DNA from 3 places in the Silvimonas sp. genome. Region 2 is predicted to be linked to each of the others. Evidence: predicted binding sites of a transcription regulator. Region 2 holds the regulator's gene; each other region holds the start of a gene.
The links. The regulator HrcA, encoded in region 2, represses chaperone genes, less so after heat shock. The targets are predictions, from matches to a motif close to ATTAGCACTCGNNNNNNNCGAGTGCTAAT.

Region 1 (6,862 bases), on a different contig from region 2:
TCCAAAGCGCAAGACTTGCCACTGACTTTTGGCGAGCGGCTGCAGCTGCGCTTTCATCTGAGCCTGTGCGACAAATGCCGCAATTTCTCGCGCCAGCTGCAAATGCTGCGCCGTATCGCCCGCCAAGGTAGCGAGCGGACCGAGTCTGACCCTACGTTATAACCGCGCCTTCAAGCCGTATTCCCGATAGAGAAGTCCCGCCATGTCGCATCCGTTACTCGCTGAACTCGCTACTTTCCTCGACGCTGCCGGCATCCTCACCGGGCCTGCCACCGAGGGCTACATGATCGACGGGCGGCGGCGCTATCACGGCCAGAATCTGGCGGTATTGCGCCCGCGTTCTACCGAGGAAATCGCCGCCGTGGTCAAAGCCTGTGCCCGGCACGGCGTGGCGATGGTGCCGCAGGGCGGCAATACCAGCCTGTGCGGCGGTGCGACGCCCGACGAAAGCGGCCACGCGGTCGTCATCAGCATGGAGCGCATGAACCGCGTGCTGAGCGTCGATGAAGGCAACAACACCATTACCGCCGAAGCGGGGGCCATCATCGCCGATGTGCAAATGGCCGCGCTCAACGCCAAGCGCTTGTTCCCGGCCGATTGGGGCGCCAAGGGTTCGGCGCGCGTCGGCGGCGCTTTGGGCACTAATGCGGGCGGCCTGAATGTGCTGCGCTACGGCAATATGCGCGAGCTGACGCTCGGGCTGGAGGTGGTGCTGGCCGATGGCCGCATCTGGAACGGCTTGCGCGGCCTGCGCAAAGACAATACTGGTTATGACCTCAAACAGTTGTTCATTGCCTCTGAAGGCACGTTAGGCATCATTACCCGCGCTACCTTCAAGCTGTTCCCGTTACCCACCGCGCAATCCACCGCGCTGGTGCCAGTGACCAATCCGCAAGGTGCAGTCGATTTGTTGCGCGGTTTGCAGCATGAACTCGGTGACCGGATTACTTCGTTCGAGCTGATCTCGCAGCGCTGCTGGGAACTGCTGGCGCAATACTGCCCCGAACTACCCAAGCCATTTGCCGAGCTGCCGCAATGGACTGTGCTGGTGGAGGTTTCCGACGGCGGTGCGGATGAACATTTGCTGGATCGTTTCGCTGAAGCGTTGATCGCCCTGGGTGGCGACGACGCGCTGATTGCGCAAAGCCGCAGCGATGCCGAAGATTTCTGGCAACTGCGGGAGGCCATTCCCGAAGCGCAAAAGCGCAAAGGCGTGAGCATCAAGCAGGATATCGGCGTCCCGACTTCGGCTTTCCCGCAGTTTCTGGTTGAGGCGCAAGCGGCCCTCAAAAGCGAGTTTGCCGAAGCTGACATCATTGCCTTTGGCCACTTGGGCGATGGCAATCTGCATTACAACGTATTCATGCAGGATGTCACCAAGGCTGCCTATGCGCACGAGCCCAGAATTAATGAACTGGTCTACGCGGTGGTACAGCGGCACAATGGCACCATCTCGGCCGAGCACGGCATTGGTCAGCTCAAACGCAACCTGCTGCCGCATTTTCGCAGTGACGTGGAAATGGCGCTGATGCATGACATCAAGCGTGCGCTCGACCCAAACAATTTGATGAATCCCGGCAAGTTGCTCGCGGACTGATCCTTACCGGGATCAACGCGGCGGGCGACTCAATCCAACCCATCCTCTTTGGTGCCCGCATGCTCACGCTCTCCACCGCTTTTGATTCCGGTGCAATTGAAACTATTTCACTGGAAGATCACGCCAATATCCGTTTGAACCTGCGCGCGGATAACGCCTCTGCCTTCAAGCAATGGTTCCACTTCCGCTTGTCTGGCACCGCGTTTCGCGAATGCGTGATGCACATTGAAAACGCCGGGCAATCGGCTTATCCAGGCGGCTGGGATGGCTACGCCGCACGCGCCTCATATGACGGCATTGAATGGTTCTGCGTACCGACCGAATACGAAAACGGCGTGCTGACCATTCGCCACCAGCCGCAACGTGACACGGTTTACTACGCGTACTTCGAGCCGTATTCGTGGGAGCGTCATCTGCAAATGCTCGGCCACGCCCAGATTTCGCCCGATTGCGTGATCCGTGAACTTGGTCAGACTGTCGATGGTCGCCCGCTGGACATGCTGCGCATCGGTACGCCGGAACCGGGCAAGAAAACCATCTGGATCACTGCCCGCCAGCATCCAGGCGAGAGCATGGCCGAATGGTGTGCCGAAGGCGTTATCGGCACCTTGCTCGATACCCAGCACGCCGTGGGCCGGACCTTGCTCAATAAAGCCGTGTTTTACATTGTTCCCAATATGAACCCGGATGGCTCGGTACGCGGCAATCTGCGCACCAACGCGGCTGGCACCAACCTGAATCGTGCGTGGCAAGCCCCGAGCATGGAAACCAGCCCTGAGGTGTTTCTGGTTCGCCAGGCCATGCAGGAAACCGGCGTGGATGCGTTCTTTGACATGCACGGCGACGAAAGCATTCCGCACAACTTTGTGGCTGGCTGTGAAGACAACCCTTCGTTCTCGGCACATCAACGCGCGCTGCAAGACGCCTTCAAAACCTTGTGGGTGGCGGTCTCACCAGATTTCCAGACCGAGTACGGCTACGGCGATAGCCAGTTTGGCCCGGAGACCCTGACGCTAGCCACCAACTGGGTCGGCGATCATTTTGGTTGCTTGGCTTTTACTCTGGAAATGCCGTTCAAAGACACGGCCAATCACCCAGAGCCCGACGTAGGCTGGAATGGTGAGCGCAGCATGCAACTGGGCGTTTCCATGCTGACAGCACTCAATGGAGTGATTGATCGCCTGCGTTAAATACTTCCCACGCCACTGCGCGAAACGCAGCAAATAAAAAAGGCACGCCGTAGCGTGCCTTTTTTGATCAATCCCCGGCAATCAAGCCATGGCTGGTTCAAGCGCGTCTTTCATCTTTTGCAGCGCCTTGGCTTCAATCTGGCGAATCCGCTCTGCCGAAACACCAAATTCGGCGGCCAGTTCATGCAGCGTAGTGCTGCCATCGTCACCGAGCCAGCGCGCTTCGATAATGCGGCGGCTACGTGCGTCCAGCGTACCCAAGGCTTGCTGCAGCCCTTCCGATTGCAGATTGTCGTAGGCGCGGCGTTCGATCTGGCGAACTGGTTCGTTTTCGCTATCAGCCAGCCAGTCGATTGGTGCGTAACCGTCGTCGTCCCCGTCGTCCGCCATCAAGGCCACATCCTGGCCAGTCATGCGGGTTTCCATTTCGAGGACTTCTTCCGGCTTCACGCCCAGGTCTTCGGCAATCACTTGCGCTTGCGCTTGAGTCAACGCGGAAAAACCGGTTTTCTTGGAACGCAGGTTGAAGAACAGCTTGCGCTGGGCTTTGGTGGTGGCAATACGCACCAGACGCCAGTTGCGCAAAATGTACTCATGAATCTCGGCTTTGATCCAGTGCACGGCAAACGAGAACAGGCGCACGCCACGGCTCGGCTCGAACCGCTTCACAGCCTTCATCAGGCCAATATTGCCTTCCTGTACCAGGTCTGCCTGCTGCAAACCGTAACCGGCATAACCACGCGCAATGGAAACCACTACGCGCAGATGGGACATCACCAACTGGCCGGCGGCTTCCAGGTCGTTGTCATTGCGGTAGCGGTTGGCCAGATCAATTTCCTGCTCATGAGTGAGCATGGGCACGGCATTGACACGCTGAATGTAGCTCTCAATGCTGTCGCCACCAGTGATGACCGGCAATGCAACGCTATCTACCATGAATATTCTCCTGTGTTGCTCTGCGTCGTTTCAAACGACGACGCTAGATATTAGCACTCCATCCCTCAGAGTGCTAACGATGCAAAAAGTTCTTATGAATTCAAGCACAGAAGAATCATTGTTGCACGGCAATATTTTCAATCTACCCGATAGGCTAGACCAATCGGTCGCCTCAACCGACAGGCGGCAGCGCCAGGTTAGTGAAATTGCCGCAGATGGCGGCCGACTGCCAGCGACGCGCCCAACAGGCATAGCAGTGTGGTCACCACCAAGGTCACCACCACCACGCGCCAATCTGCCAGCGCCAGACTGAATTGCTGACCATAGCTGCGTGCCAGCGCTTCAACCGCTGGGTTCAGCCAGGTGCGGGCGCCCCAGACAATCGCGCAAGCCAGCAAGCCGCCCAGTACGCCCTGCATCGCCGCAAAATAAACAAACGGACGGCGGATAAAGGTATCGGTTGCGCCAATCAGCTTGGCCACCTCGATTTCATCGCGACGGGTCAGAATCTGCAGCCGGATCGCGTTGCCGGTAATAAGTACCAAAGCGACGGCCAGCAACACCAGAATGATCTGCAACAGGCCTTTACCCACGGCAATTAGCTGCTGCAACCGCCGCGCCCAGGCTGAATCAAGCTGCACCTGATCCACGCCAGAACTGGCGGTGAGTTCTTTTTGCAAAGCTTCTAGCGCTTCTGGCGAGGCATCGGTATGCGCGGTAAGGACAAAGGCATCGGGCAACGGATTATCAGTGAGCCCGGCCAGCAAATCGCCACTGCCCACACTGGCTTGCATCTGTTTGAGGGCCTCGTCTTTACCAATAAAGCGCACGCCTGCCAGCCGCGTATCCGCCTGCAAATGTTGCTTGAGTGTGTTGATCTCGTCCGCTGTGACCGAAGTGCGCAAATAGACGGATAACTGCGGTTCCACCGGCAACTTGCCGATGACGCCTTGGGCGCTGGCAATCAGCAGATAAAACCCAAGCGGGAAGGCCGCTGCAATGGCGATCACCAACAGATTGAGCAAGCTGGACAGCGGCGCACGGACAATGCCGCCGAGCGTGCGTTGAAAAGCGATCCAGTTCAGGCGTATCCAGTGTTTCATGCGTGCGCCACCTTATGCGGAGAACTGGCCGTTTTTCAGGCGCAGGATGCGGCGACCATAGTCGGCCATGAGCGTTTCATCGTGGGCGGAAATAACCAGCGTCACGCCCACCTGGTGAAACGACTTGAACAATTCGAGGATGTCGTTGGCGTAATCGCGATCCAGATTGGCGGTGGGTTCATCGGCCAGCAGGATGGAGGGGCGGTGCACCACGGCGCGGGCAATGCACAAGCGTTGCTGCTCGCCACCCGACAGACTCACCGGGTTGAGGGCATCTTTGCCAGACAGACCAACTTTATCCAGCGCGGCCTGCACACGGCGTTTGGCTTCGCGGTGATCAAAGCCGATGATATCCAGCGGCAGGCGCACGTTTTCAAACACGCTGCGGTCGTAGAGGATTTTGTGATCTTGAAAAATCAGCCCGATATGGCGGCGGGTATACGGCATGGACGCGCGGCGCATGCGCGCCAGGTTCTGGCCGTTCACCAGTACCGCGCCCTGGGTTGGGCGCTCGATACCGGCAATGAGCTTGAGCAAGGTGGATTTACCTGCGCCCGAATGGCCAGCCAGAAAGACGAGTTCGCCATCCTGGATTTCAAAACTGAGTTGTTTGACGGCATCAAAGCCGCCGGGGTATCGCTTGGTGACTTGCTGGAACTGGATCATGCGCCGTCCGTTATCAGGGTAACCATGCCGCGGGGACCGGATATATCAATCGTCAATCAAACAACGCATCAACATAATCCTTCGCCACAAACGGGCGCAGATCGTCGATGGTTTCACCTACACCAATAAAGCGGATCGGCACTGGCCGTTGCTTGGCAATCGCCGCAATCACGCCGCCCTTGGCGGTGCCGTCCAGCTTGGTCAGCACCAGCCCCGTCAGGCCCAGCGCATCGTCAAAGGCTTTGACCTGGCTGACTGCATTCTGGCCGGTATTGGCGTCGATCACCAACATGATTTCATGCGGACCAGTCGGGTCTGCTTTTTGCACCACACGCTTCACCTTTTTGATTTCTTCCATCAGGTTCAGCTGAGTCGGCAGGCGGCCGGCGGTATCGACAATGATCACATCACACTGGCGGGCGCGGGCGGCGTTGACCGCATCGAACGCCACCGCTGCGGCATCGCCGGATGCCTGGGAGATCACCTGCACGCCATTGCGCTCGCCCCAGACCACCAGTTGTTCGCGTGCCGCAGCGCGGAAGGTATCACCGGCCGCCAGCAGCACACTATGGCCCTGGCCCTGGAAGTACTTGGCCAGTTTGCCGATGCTGGTGGTTTTACCGGCGCCGTTAACACCGGCAACCATCAAGATAAAAGGTTTTTGCGGAGTGATAACCAGCGGCTGTTCCAGCGGCTGAATCAGTTCAAGCAACGCTTCTTTCAGCGCCTGGCGCAATTCGGAAGCGTCTTTCAGGCCACGCAGCGACACCCGGTCGCGCACATCTTTCAGCAGCGTATTGGTAGCCTCCACGCCCATATCGGCGGTAAGCAACACGGTTTCCAGCTCTTCATACAACTCTTCATCGATCTGGCCGCCGCCAAACAAGCCAGCCAGATTCTTGCTCAGCGAATCCCGGGTTTTGGCCAGACCGGCCTTCAGCCGCTCTGCCCAAGACATTTTGGGCTTTTCTTGCGGTTGCGGTTGCGGCGGTTCCGGTGCCGGAACAGGCACTTCGACCGCTACAATGGCTTCCGGGGCGATGACAACGTCAATTGGCGCCGTAGCAGGCGGCTCGACGGGCTCAAGCGGCGTGGATACCGGTTCGGCAACAGGTGTTGTCGGGTCGGTTTTGGGTTTCTTGCGGAAAAAATCGAACATAGGTGTTTGCGTCGCGTCGCCAATGGCGGAAAATATCTGATTTGGCGCGATTTTAGCGCGGGTGAGGCATGGCAGGACAGCATAAAAACCAGGTTCGCATAATTGGGGGCGAATACAAGCGCCGCATGGTCCATTTTCCGGACGGCGATGGCCTGCGTCCGACGCCGGATCGCGTGCGCGAAACACTGTTCAACTGGCTCGGCCAGGATCT
Region 2 (6,862 bases):
CCCTTCAATGCTGTAAACTGACGCCTTTGCAAAGCACCCGCCACACTTGCTGGCAAGGCATCATGGATCACAAAGTCATACACGGTTTTCACGCGGTCGGTTCGCGCCTTAAACGCTTTCCCGATAGCGTCATCGAGCTTTACCTGAATGCCGCCCGAATGGATCAGCGCTCCAAAGATCTGGCGCGGCTGGCCGAAGCACAGGGCTGCAAAGTCTTGCTGGTGGATACCAAGCGCCTGGATGGCTTGACCGCTGGCGGCAAACACCAAGGTGTAGCCGCGTTGATCGACGCCGGAAAGTCGTACATCACCGTAGACGATGTGCTGGATGATCTGGACGAGCCGCCATTCTTGCTGGTGCTTGATGGCATTACCGATCCGCATAACCTGGGTGCGTGTTTGCGCGTGGCCGATGCGATGGGTGTGCATGCGGTGATTGCGCCCAAAGACAAAGCAGTGGGCATTACCGCAACCGTATCCAAAGTAGCCTGCGGCGCGGCGGAAGTCGTGCCCTACGTGATGGTGACCAATCTGGCGCGTACGCTGCGTGAGTTGCAGGAGCGCGAGATCTGGATCGCCGGTACAGCGGCCGAGGCCGATACCGATCTACATCACTTCAGCAATACCGGACCGCTGGCTTGGGTTCTGGGTAGCGAAGGTGATGGCATGCGTCGCCTGACGCGCGAGCATTGCGATGTACTGGTGTCGATTCCGATGTTTGGTTCGGTGGAGAGTTTGAATGTCTCGGTGGCCAGCGGGATCGTGCTGTCAGAGACGCGTCGCCAGCGGACGATGGCGGCGAAGTAATCGCGCGATGGTTTCTGGTTTTGCCAGCAATAAAAAAGGACGGGATAACCCGTCCTTTTTTATTGCCCTCGCAGCCTGTCCTTGTAGCCCGGATGAAACGAAGCGGGAATCCGGGGAGCGATGCCGGCGAGGTCAAGGCATCTATTTCAAATGGTTGTATCGCAACCCCGGATTCTCGCCAGCGGCTTTATCCGGGCTACGCTGATCAGCAATCAATTCCAGCCAGCCGCATTTTTTTTCGTCGACTTGGCTTTGGTTTTGCTTTTATTACTGTCGCTGGCTGAGGTGTCCTGCAGGTCCAGATTGTTGTCGTAGGCCGACTTGATGGCGTTTGCCAATTGCAAAACTGCCGTAGCGTACAAAGTGCTGCGGTTATAGCGCGTGACTACATAGAAGTTGTTGAACCCCATGTAGTAGCTGGTGTTGCCCGCTTCAGTCTCCAGGCTGAACAACACCGCTTGCTGGGAGGTGTCGGTTTCGCTCAGCGGTTGCACGCCTTTTTGCATCAACTCGGCCACCGTGTAATGCAGGTTGAATTTATCCGCCAGCAGATCATCTTCGGCGGCGCTGACGTTCACCGGGGCGTAAGTGTCGCCATCACGCTGCCAGCCGTGAGCGGCCAGGAAGTTGGCGACGCTGGCGATGGCATCTTCCGGTGTGCCCCAGATATCTCGATGATGATCGCCAGTCCAGTCCACGGCGTATTCGCGGAAACTGGACGGCATGAATTGCGGCATGCCCATGGCACCGGCATAGGAACCCATAAAGGTCAGCGGATTTTCGTTTTCTTCTCGCGCCAGCAGCATGAACTGGGTGAGTTGATCTTTGAAGTAATCCGCGCGACGTGGGTAATCGAAGGCGATGGTGGTCAGCGCATCAATCACGCGGAAGGTGCCGGTGGTGCGGCCATACAGTGTTTCGACACCCAAAATGGAAGTGATGACTTCCGCAGGCACACCGTATTTATCGCTCACTGCATCCAGCGTATCGGCATAGCGGCGCATAAAGCGGGCACCACCCAGAATGCGCTGGTTGTTGATGAAGTTCTGTTTGAACTGGTACCAAGGGCGGCCGGTAGAGGGGCGATCCAGCACCGTAATAATGCTCGGCTTGGTATTCACCTGTTGAAACAGCGCGGTCAGGTCATCGCGATTGAAACCCTGAGTGGCAGCCAGGTTATCGAGATAACTCTGGACTTCCGGGCGTTGCAACAACGCGGTGTCGGCGTGGCTGATTGCGGGAACAAAAGCCAGCAGGGCGGCGGAAAACAAGGCGGCGCGTAACTTCAAAAACATGGGCGATCCGGAAATGGGGTTGTGCTGCGTTTGACTGGCGCGCGGCGGGTGTCGCCAGCGCATGCGGTTGTTATGTACGTATTGTGGGTTATTTATACTTGATCTTGATGACTCTGATACCCGCCAGAGGCGTTGCCGGATGACGTACACCCATTCAGACAGTGGCCAGAATCTGGTTGGCGTACCTTACCGAATCGAGATCAAAAAACAAGGTGCCATATTGCTCGAACTGATGACTTGCATAAAACGCCAAGGCATTGTGGTTCTGACTGTTCACCGATAACCAGTAAGTGGCATCAGCGGCCTGGTCTTGCGCGGCATTGGCACAGGCGTGCAGCAGCGCGCTACCAATCCCCTGACGGGCAAAGCGCGGCAATACATACAAGTTTTGCAGTTCTGTCGAGGTGTGCGGCACCGCCGGCTGGTATGAATCAAAGTCCAGCAAAGCGTAACCCAGCAGATGTTCGCCTTGCTCGGCAACGATGACACGATGGCGTGTGTTGTTGATGCAGTGTTCGAAGCGCTGTGGCGTGAACTGTGTCAGCACATAATTGGCCAGCGCCGGGCGGACGCCGTCGGTGGTATACGTATGCAGCCATACCTGAATGGCAAGTGCAGCCAGGCAACTGGCATCATCCGCTTGGGCGGGGCGCAGGCAGATTTCCGGGTTCATTGGGACAGGGCGCTGGATAACAGTTTGGCGGTGACATCCACAATCGGGATGATGCGTTCATAAGCCATGCGCGTCGGACCAATCACGCCCAGCGTGCCAATGACCTGGCCGTTGGCGTGATAGGGCGCCGTGATGATGGAGCATTCGTCCAGTGGCGCCAGACCCGATTCGCCACCAATAAAGATCTGGACACCCTCAGCGCGATTACCCAGTTCCATTAATTGCAGCAAGGCGGTCTTGCGTTCAAACAGTTCAAACAGCTGGCGTAAACGACCCATGTTGGCGGCCAGATCGTCGCTATCCAGCAAGTTGCGTTCACCGGAAATCACCAGATCTTCGGCTTCGCCACCCAGCACGGTCTGGCCATATAACACCGCTGTATTGAGCAACTCGGCCAACTGGCCCTTCACCGCGCGGACTTCGTTTTCTACAAACGAGCGCAAACCACGCCAGGTTTTGCCAGTGCAATGCACGTTCAAAAAATTGGCTGCTTCGATCAGATCGCCAGGCGGGAAGCCATTTTTCGTCTGGATGATGCGGTTTTGCACATCGCCATCGCTGGTCACCAGAATCAGCAACACACGTTTATCCGACAGCGGCAGAAACTCGATATGCTTGAGTACTGCATCCTGACGACGCGGTGACATGACTACACCAGCAAAATGGGTGAGTTGCGACAACAGATTGGAGGCGGCGGCGATAGTGCGTTGCGGGTTATCCAGCGGCAGGCTGCCTGCATCCACAGAGATTTTGTCCAGCGGACGCACTGCCATCAAACTATCGACAAAAAAGCGATAGCCCAAAGACGTGGGAATACGCCCGGCCGAGGTGTGCGGGCTGGCTACAAAACCAAGTTGTTCCAGATCGACCATCACATTGCGGATGGTGGCCGAACTGATATCGAGACCCGAATATTGCGACAAGGCGCGCGAGCCGACAGGTTGGCCGTCGGCGATATATCGCTCAACCAGGGTTTTCAGGAGGATTTGTGCACGATCGCTAAGCATGATCCGATTCTAATGTGGATTGATGGTTGGCGTTAATTATCTCGCCATCATCTGTTGGCCTCGTGTCTATCAAACTGGAGCGAGAGTGCCAAGCGCCACCCCCTTGTGGTTAAATGCAGCCGTATTTGTCTGGATCAAGCCATGCAGAGCCTATTTAAAACCATTGTGCTGGTCGGCCGCTTTAACACCCCTACGCTGGGTGGACCGTTGCGTCAGCTGTCGGTGATGCTGCAGGCACTGGGCGTGCGCGTGCTGATCGAAGCAGAAGTAGCAAGTGAACATGGCATTACCGATATCCCCACGGTGGATCGGCTGGCGATCGGCAAGCTGGCCGATTTGGTGATTGTGCTGGGCGGTGACGGCACCATGCTGGGCGTGGCGCGGTTGGTAGCGCCGTATCGCATCCCGGTGATTGGCGTCAACCAGGGCCGCCTGGGTTTCATGACCGATATCCCGCTCAAGGATATGGAACAAACCATCGGCAGCATGCTGGCGGGTGCGTTTGTGCCCGAAGAGCGCATCTTGCTGGAAACGGTGGTCAAGCGCGAAGGCAGTAAAGACCAGACCACCGCGCTGGCGTTTAACGATGTGGTGTTCAGCCGCGGTTCTACCGGCGCCATGATCGAGTTCGAAATCTTCATTGATCGCCAGTTTGTGTACAGCCAGCGTTCGGACGGCTTGATAGTCTCCACGCCAACTGGCTCTACCGCGTATGCTCTGGCGTCTGGCGGCCCGATTCTGCATCCGAGCCTGCCCGCGATTACCTTGGTGCCGATCTGCCCGCAGTCGCTGTCCAACCGGCCGATTGTGATCAATGACACCAGTGAAGTTGAGTTTTTGCTGACGCGCAATTCCGATGCCCGGGTTTATTTTGATAACCAGGCCGATTGTGAATTGCGCGAGAAAGATCGTGTCATCATCCGCCGCCATCGCAACACGCTGCGCATCCTGCATCCGGTGGGTTACAACTACTACGACATGTTGCGCGACAAATTGCACTGGGGCGAAAAGCTCCTCTGACCTGCGAAACCCATGCTGCTCTCTCTGAATCTTAAAAATTTCGTGATTGTTGACCGGCTGGCGCTGGATTTCGCTGGCGGGTTGAGTGTATTCACCGGTGAAACCGGCGCGGGTAAATCGATTGTGATCGATGCGCTGGGCCTGTTGCTGGGTGACCGCGCCGAAGTCGGCATGGTGCGCCATGGCACTGACAAGGCCGAACTGGCCGCAGAATTTGCTATCACTGATCTGAAAATTGCCAAGGATTGGCTGGCCGAAGCCGAACTCACTGGCGACGACACCGATATTGTCAATTTGCGCCGCACGCTCGATACCCAAGGCAAAAGCAAAGCCTTTATCAATGGCACCGCCGCCACGCTGGCACAACTGAAAATACTGGGCGAAATGCTGGTGGATATTCATGGCCAGCACGCACACCAATTACTTTTGCGGCCAGAGACCCAGCGCAATGTATTCGATGCCTTTGTCGGTGCCAGCGATCTGGCTAGCCAAGTCACTGCGGATTGGCGCCAATGGCAACGTGCACAAGAAGAATTCGACGCTGCGAGCCGTAATGCGGCTGCCTTTGAAGCCGAACGTGAGCGCTTGCAGTGGCAGATCAATGATCTGACCGAACTGGCGCTGGGCGACAACGAGTGGGTTGAACTGCAAGGCGAACACAAACGCCTGCAACATGCCGCTAGTCTCATTGATGGCGTGCAAGCAGCGTTGTTAGTCCTGAGCGATGACGATGAAAACTGCCAGGGCTGGCTGAGTGGGGCTACACGCCGCCTGCAAGAACTGGCAGGTTATGACGAACTGCTCAACCCCTCGTTGGAGTTGCTGGCCGGGGTGGATGCCCAATTATCTGAGGCCGTGAGCGAATTGCGCCGCTATGCAGATCATCTGGAACTCGACCCTTCGCGTCTGGCTGAGGTCGAGTCACGCCTCGACGCCATCTGGAGCATGGCCCGCAAATACCGGATTGAGCCGCCAGATCGTTTGCCGGTAGTGTTGGCGGAGTGGTCAGCCCGGCTGGATGAACTGGGTGGCGGCGAAGGCTTGGCGCGCTTGCAACAAGCTGCCAAAGCGGCGCAAACCCGTTATGAGGCCAGCGCCGCCAAGCTATCCGCCCTGCGTCAACGTCATGCCCCGGCGTTTGCCAAGGCAGTGACCGCAGAAATGAAACCACTGGCGCTGGCTGATAGCCGCTTTGAAGTGGCCCTGACTGCCACCGTCCCCAGTGCGCATGGCCTTGAAGATGTGGATTTTCTGATTGCACATGGCGATGCCCCGGCGCGTGCCATGGGCAAGATTGTTTCCGGCGGTGAGTTGTCGCGAATCAGCTTGGGGATTCAGGTCATCACCAGTGCTTTGTCGGGCGTGCCGACGCTGGTGTTCGATGAGGTGGACGTAGGCATCGGCGGGCGCGTGGCCGAGATCGTAGGCCGCATGCTGGCCGGGCTAGGGCAGAAGCATCAGGTGCTGTGCATTACCCATCTGCCGCAAGTCGCCGCATGCGGCGGTCAGCATTATCTGGTCAGCAAAGCCAAGAACAAGGAAGGCATTGTTAGCCACGTCGCCTCGCTGGATAACGTCGGCCGCGTCGAAGAAATCGCCCGCATGCTCGGCGGTGTGGAGATCACTGAAACCACGCGCCGTCACGCTGCAGAATTGCTTGGCCATGTCTGACCCGGTTTTGTTTCCTATTGCTGCAATGCCCGAATCGTGGACTGAAGCGCAAATCGGCTTCATGCAAGAAGCTTTGCTGGAAGCCGCGCGCGCGCAAGAACTGGGTGAAGTGCCGGTCGGCGCAGTTGTGGTGTTTGAGGGTCGCATTATCGGGCGCGGCTGTAATCAACCGATTACGACGCATGATCCATCAGCCCATGCCGAAATGCTGGCGCTGCGCGCCGCGGCCCAGACGCTGGGTAACTACCGGCTACCAGGGTGCGAGCTCTACGTAACGCTGGAGCCCTGCCTGATGTGCGCAGGCGCGATGATGCATGCGCGACTGGCTCGTATCATCTACGCCACCACCGACCCCAAGACGGGTGCTGCAGGTAGCGTCATTAACCCCTT
Region 3 (6,862 bases), on a different contig from region 2:
GCACCGCTGTCCCCACTCGACGGGCCCGGACAACGCAAAGCGCGGCAGTGCAGGCTGGCGCGAACGCATCCGTCTTGGCTTGGCCTGGGATACGTGGCCCAAGTCGGGCGCCCACAAAAACAAAGAGCCCGGCTAAGCCGGGCTCCTCATTTTGGCTAGCCTCATACAGAGGCCAATCAAGTTTCAGGCGATTAGAAATCCATACCGCCCATGCCACCCATGCCGCCGCCTGGCATTGCAGGAGCGTCATCCTTCGGCAGTTCGGCAACCATTGCATCGGTAGTCAACAGCAGACCAGCGATCGATGCAGCGTGTTGCAGAGCCGAACGAGTTACCTTGGCTGGGTCCAGCACGCCGATGGCAACCAGATCACCGTATTCGCCGGTAGCAGCGTTGTAACCGAAGTTACCAGTGCCTTCCACCACGCGATTCACAACTACAGATGGCTCGTCGCCAGCGTTGGCAACGATTTGACGCAGCGGTGCTTCGATGGCTTTCAGTACGATCTTGATACCAGCGTCTTGATCAGCGTTGGAGCCTTTCAGTTCGCCCAGGTTGGCACGAGCACGCAGCAGCGCAACGCCGCCGCCTGGCACAATGCCTTCTTCCACTGCAGCGCGGGTAGCGTGCAGGGCATCTTCAACGCGGGCTTTCTTTTCTTTCATTTCGACTTCGGTCGCAGCGCCAACCTTGATCACTGCCACGCCACCGGCCAGCTTGGCCACGCGTTCTTGCAGTTTTTCACGGTCGTAGTCGCTGGTCGCTTCTTCGATCTGGCTGCGGATCTGGCCAACACGTGCCTTGATGGATTCTTCCTGACCTGCGCCGTCGATGATGGTGGTGTTTTCTTTACCCACTTCGATGCGCTTGGCTTGGCCCAGTTCTGCCAGAGTGGCTTTTTCCAGGGTCAGGCCAACTTCTTCAGCGATAACAGTACCGCCAGTCAGGATCGCGATGTCTTCCAGCATGGCTTTACGACGATCGCCAAAGCCAGGAGCCTTCACGGCCACAGTCTTCAGAATGCCGCGGATGTTGTTCACAACCAGGGTAGCCAGCGCTTCGCCATCGACATCTTCAGCGATGATCAGCAGCGGACGGCCCGACTTGGCGACTTGTTCCAGTACCGGCAGCAGATCACGGATGTTGCTGATCTTCTTGTCGAACAGCAGAACATACGGGTTATCCAGCAGCGCGATTTGCTTTTCCGGATTGTTGATGAAGTACGGGGACAGATAGCCGCGGTCGAACTGCATGCCTTCAACTACGTCCAGTTCGTCTTCCAGGCCAGTACCATCTTCAATGGTGATCACGCCTTCTTTACCAACCTTGTCCATCGCTTCAGCGATCTTGGCGCCAACGATTTCATCGCTGTTAGCCGAAATCGAACCGACTTGGGCGATTTCTTTAGAGGTGGTGGTTGGCTTGGCAATCTTCTTCAGCTCGGCAACCAGGGCGATCACAGCCTTGTCGATACCGCGCTTCAGATCAGTCGGGTTGAAACCGGCTGCAACATACTTCAGGCCTTCGTTCACGATGCCTTGAGCCAGCACGGTAGCGGTAGTGGTACCGTCACCAGCGATATCGGAAGTCTTGGAGGCAACTTCTTTAACCAGTTGCGCGCCCATGTTTTCGAACTTGTCTTTCAGCTCGATTTCTTTGGCAACCGACACACCGTCTTTGGTGATGGTTGGCGCGCCAAAGCTGCGTTCCAGCACAACGTTGCGACCCTTAGGGCCCAGAGTCACCTTGACCGCATCGGCCAGGATGTTAACGCCAGCGACCATGCGCGAACGGGCGGAATCACCGAATTTGACTTCTTTTGCTGCCATTGTTCTTTACTCCTGAAATCTTGAATGAGTGTGACTGCACAAATTGCCGGGGCAATTACGCTTCGAGCACACCGAAGATGTCTTCTTCGCGGACAACCAGCAGTTCTTCGCCGTTTACTTTGACGGACTGGCCGCTGTACTTGCCCAGGATAACCTTATCGCCAACCTTGACCGACAGGGCGCGCACTTCGCCGTTGTCCAGCACTTTGCCAGTGCCGATTGCAACCACTTCACCCAGATCCGGCTTTTCAGCAGCGGCGCCTGGCAATACGATACCGGATGCGGTTTTTTCTTCGGCTTCAACACGCTTGATGACTACGCGGTCATGCAAGGGACGGATCTTCATCATTCTTTCTCCTGAGAAAACATGCCTGAATGTTCTGGGGCCATCGGACTGGCCGAGCCCGTTAGCACTCTGGGCTAACGAGTGCCAATAATAGGGACGCAAAGGCTGTTTTTCAAGGGGAACCGCGTTAATTTTGTGTGTCGTTGTAATCGTGACTGACGAAACTCAGGAGGTTGAACGTGCTGTCCGGACTAATGCGTGTTGAGACGCCAAAAGCAGCCGGAACGCCTACTGTCCGGCAACAGGTTGGCCAAGTAATTGCGGGCCTTTGCCCCTTTATAGGATTTATTGCCCGGCAGGAACGGCAGCAGTTATGTTGTAGTCGTTGGGCGCATCAGCGTGGTGTGCAGCTACGCCAAATACAGCCGGGCAAGCCGAACCAGAACGCGTACGTCGAATCATTCAATGGCCGGTTTCGTGATGAAGGTCTGAATGAACATTGGTTTACCAGTCTGGCGCATGCCCGGGTGCTGATTGAAACCTGGCGGCGGGAATACAACGAGGAAAGACCCAAGAAATCGCCGGGCGACCTGACGCCGTCCGCGCATGCCAGGCAACTGGCGGCAAAGTCGGTTAAATTAACCCCGGACTCTGAAGCTGTGTACTGCTGAAACCGGGCTGACGTCGGGCAAACCCCTCCCAATCAATCCAGTCAGGAAGAGGTTTGCGCCTGAAGTTTAAACCGAGCGTTCCGGTTAAGGCCTGGAACCAGATCAGAACTGGTAGCCTGCGCCCACAGAGGCACCCGAGTTACCACGTGAGGAAGAATTGCCAGTCGCCTTGATCACCCACTTGCCGTTGTCGGTAATGGTCGACAAGCCCACGGACAGCGCGCTCTCACCCTTCCAGGTGGCCCCGCCCAAGGCCATCATACTGGCGCCCGGGCGATATGCCTGCGGCAGACCCGCAGTGGCCATGGCTGCAGCAACACCGGCACTCATCTTGTGATCCAGGTTCACGATATCGCCCTGGATGCTCTTGATGTCGTTGCTCAGGGTAGTGACGTTGTTGTTCGTTGCGTTCAGTTGCGAACCATTCACCGCGTCAGTCGACGTTGCGCTGACTTCACCTGGGGCCACGTTGATGATCGTGCGCTCGTTACCGGCAGTACTCACAGACACCACATTGCTGCGGCCACCGTCGTTGGAGCCGCTACCCAGCGCCACAGAGTTATCCCCTGAACTCACTGCGTTGTTGCCAATTGCAGTGCTCTTATTGCCAGTTGCCTTGGCTTTGTTGCCCATGGCCGTGCTGTCAGAGCCCGTAGCTTGCGCGTTGTCACCCACGGCATTGGCGTTGTCACCTGACGCAATCGCGTTGGAACCACCTGCTACCGACTGCGCACCGGTCGCTTGCGCAGCCAATGTGTTGTAGTCATTGCTGACCTGGAACATGTTGTTGCCACCCACATCCGAACTTGGATTGGTGCCGTAGGAGATGTTCTGCAACGCCGCGTTCAATTGGGCTACGTTTACCGCGTCCGTCCCCGAGCTACCTGCGGCCACGTTAGTAATCTGGCGTTCCGCCCCCGCCGAGCCGACCGACACCTCGCCCACCGCATTCTGATTGGCAAGATTGCCAGTGCCATCGGTGTAGCCTGTCGTTGCCCCACGGCTAGCGCTCGAGCCCGCCCCCAGCGCAACGCTGTTGTCGGCAGAGGTCACTGCCCCCACACCGATGGCTACGGCATCCTGACCAATCGCCACGCTATCGGCACCCGTCGAATTGGCATGAAAATACCTGGAACTAACGCCGTTGGTGATGTTATTGACCGTATTGGCCAGGTTGGTCACGTTATTGTTGGTTTCGGTCAGTTGCGAGAAGTTGACTGCATCGCTGGGGGCCGAACCGTTTGCTACATTGGTGATCCTGGTGCCGCCGGTCTTGGTTACCGAGTTGTAGGTATCGCCACCCAAAGTGATGCTGTTGAAGTTAACAGTGCCATCTTCATTGGTGTCGTACTTCACCGAGCCCTGACCAAGGTTATCGATATTGGAGTTGATGCTTTCAACCGCCTGGTTGGTAGCAAACAACTGCGAACCGTTCACGGCATCGGTACTGTCCGGGTTCAGACGGCCAGCCGCCACGTTGGTAATGGTGCGTTCGTTGCCAACGGTTCCCACGCTGACGGTGCTGGTGGGCGACGTACCGGCAAATGAGTAGTTATGCCCGCGCAGAGTCACGCCGGTCGTCGCGACCGTTGTATCCGTCACGGAGCCGGCACCCAGCGCCACATCATTGGGATTGTACGCCAGGCTAAATGAACCCAGAGCGGCTGCGTTGTCTGCGAAGAAGGCTACAGTCGCCCCGGCACCGACACTTACGGCGCTATCAGCGTAAGCGCCACTGTCTCGACCGATGCTGGTCGCGCCAGCGAATGCGTTAGCGCGAGCCCCCACGGCGGTGGCGTTTGCGTCGTTCGCACGCGCCCAAACCCCAACCGCAGTCGATTCATCACCCGTCGCGTAGGTATTCGAACCAATAGCAACACTGGACATACCAGACCATGTTTCTTGACCAATACTAATGCCACCTCCCGCAGAATGTGCGTATTGACCAATCGCGATAGCGTCACTGTCTGAGGCAATGGAATTGCGACCTAACGCAATGCTATTTGCGCCGGATGCAGTCGCGTTTGTTCCCATTGCAATACTGTCGGAAGCCCCGGCCTGGGCACCCATACCTGCCGCCAAGGCGTTTTCTGCGCTGGCGTTCGCCTGAGCCCCAATCGCAGTTGAACCCACAGCAGTGGCTTGTGCGAGATCGCCGAGCGCTGTGGACATGCCATCTTCGTCCGTCGTGGTTTGCGCACCTGTGCCTATTGCAGTATTGGATTCAATGCCATTATCAGTCGCAGCAGTCTGCAGATAAGCAGTCCCGCCATTGCGCACGATGCCTGGATCGACAATCCAGGCTTCTGCCTCACCTGCCGAGATTGCGCCCATACCGGCCATCAAAAGCAAGGCCAGCATTTTTCTTGGGTTTGTACTCTTCCCACGATCACGGGCAATTTCTGCGGCAGCAGTCCAGGTTTGTGTCATTTCGTTCCAGACTAACCGGTAAATTTTATTCATGATGCGTGTCCATGTTAATTAATAAAAAAGAGAAATTTTTATTGGGAATTACGATCAAGTTTTAAATTAATTGAGCATTTAATGTAATAGCGCTTTGCAATTTGAGGTTTATTGTATTTGTCAAAACGAGGGGTGAGTATCGCTCTGGAATTAATGCGGAATGAGGCATTACTCACTTGTTCGTAAGTAAATACTTAAGGATTGATATGGGTAGTCAAGGTGGGGGACGAAAACACCCCTAACTGAAATTTCAGGCAAAGTACTAAAGAAGAAGGCACGCCGTTGCCAGTTGATAGGCCCGATATTTGCCGGGGACATGGCATCAAATAGTCGAACGACGGCCTGGGTGATTTTTATTGCTGCTAGTTGAGCGCAAGTCCGTCCGCTCGTACGTCGGGCCAATCATCGACCCGCTACACAACATGCTGGGCGGCCTCCCGGCCAAACCGGAAAATGTCCGCTATCGAAGTTGCCCAGTCCCTGTCCGTCACGTTTGCGCCTGAGACGATCAAGCCAAAGCGAACCTGGTCAGAATCAGCAAACGCACGCCGCTTCTTGTTTTACTCAGACTTGCTCAGATTCGTCTTTGAAATCATGAATACAATCCGGGAAAAGTAAAAGAATGACTCCGTAATTACATCGCAAGGCCCCATTCTTGCTCAGAAAAAGTAGGGGTCGACTGCAGGCAAATCAGTCGTCCGCACAAAAAAACGTACGTCACCCCACTGACTCAGGAAACTCGCGTGCGTTGGCACGGGGAGAGGAAATCTCATGTTTAACCGGCAACTCAAAGCGCAGTTGAAAGAGCAAAGTCAGCACATTATTCAGCAAGACGCCATTGTGGCGACGCTGGATCGCTCCATGGCAGTGATTGAATTCAATGTCGATGGAACCGTCATCACCGCCAATGACAATTTTCTGAAAACCACCGGCTATTCGCTCGCGCAACTGCAGGGCCAACACCACCGCATTTTGTGTGAAGACGCCTATGCGCGTTCATCCGAATACGTCAATTTTTGGCGGCGGCTTGGCCAGGGTGAATTTTCATCCGGCCGCTTCCCGCGTGTGGCTCGCGATGGCCATATTATCTGGCTGGAAGCCACCTACAACCCGGTGTTCAATGAACACCGCCAGGTCACCAAAATAATCAAGTTCGCCCAGGACATTAGCGCGCAGATCAACCTGGAACAAATGCAGCGCAATATGCTGACTGCACTTGATCGCTCGATGGCCACCATTGAGTTCGGCCTGGATGGCGTGATCCTGGCCGCCAATGAGAACTTCCTTAAAGCCACTGGGTACCGGCTCGACGAAATCAAGGGCCAGCACCATCGCATATTCTGTGAGCCGGAATATCGCGGTAGCGTGGAGTACGCCGAATTCTGGCGCACGCTCAATCAAGGGCAATTCAAGTCCGGCCAATTCAAACGCGTAGCACGCGATGGCTCGGCAATCTGGATGGAAGCCACCTACAACCCGATCTTTGATGCCAATAACAAACCCTGCAAAGTCATCAAATTTGCCAATAACATTACCGAACGCATGCTGCACCAGGAAGCTGACGCACAAAACGCCCGCAAGGCATACGCAATCTCGGAAGAAACCGATGCCGT

Region 1: the regulator HrcA is predicted to act here: its motif matches at 3,773-3,801, upstream of rpoH (RNA polymerase sigma factor RpoH).
Region 3: the regulator HrcA is predicted to act here: its motif matches at 2,236-2,264, upstream of P4L78_RS08905 (co-chaperone GroES).

What each region holds. Positions count from the first base shown of each region.
Region 1 covers NZ_JARLJK010000144.1:199,736-206,597, forward strand. The annotation lists gene P4L78_RS20195 (zf-HC2 domain-containing protein) at 1-162, shown strand, start outside; gene P4L78_RS20200 (FAD-binding oxidoreductase) at 203-1,597, shown strand; gene P4L78_RS20205 (M14-type cytosolic carboxypeptidase) at 1,657-2,787, shown strand; gene rpoH (RNA polymerase sigma factor RpoH) at 2,869-3,723, opposite strand; gene ftsX (permease-like cell division protein FtsX) at 3,921-4,826, opposite strand; gene ftsE (cell division ATP-binding protein FtsE) at 4,839-5,492, opposite strand; gene ftsY (signal recognition particle-docking protein FtsY) at 5,545-6,651, opposite strand; gene rsmD (16S rRNA (guanine(966)-N(2))-methyltransferase RsmD) at 6,720-6,862, shown strand, end outside.
Region 2 covers NZ_JARLJK010000122.1:333,662-340,523, forward strand. The annotation lists gene rlmB (23S rRNA (guanosine(2251)-2'-O)-methyltransferase RlmB) at 60-806, shown strand; gene mltB (lytic murein transglycosylase B) at 1,019-2,101, opposite strand; gene P4L78_RS14280 (GNAT family N-acetyltransferase) at 2,256-2,774, opposite strand; gene hrcA (heat-inducible transcriptional repressor HrcA) at 2,771-3,781, opposite strand; gene P4L78_RS14290 (NAD kinase) at 3,923-4,801, shown strand; gene recN (DNA repair protein RecN) at 4,814-6,472, shown strand; gene tadA (tRNA adenosine(34) deaminase TadA) at 6,465-6,862, shown strand, end outside.
Region 3 covers NZ_JARLJK010000066.1:212,619-219,480, reverse strand. The annotation lists gene groL (chaperonin GroEL) at 192-1,829, opposite strand; gene P4L78_RS08905 (co-chaperone GroES) at 1,885-2,175, opposite strand; partial or broken gene P4L78_RS08900 (transposase) at 2,502-2,770, shown strand; gene P4L78_RS08895 (YadA-like family protein) at 2,889-5,249, opposite strand; gene P4L78_RS08890 (PAS domain-containing methyl-accepting chemotaxis protein) at 6,021-6,862, shown strand, end outside.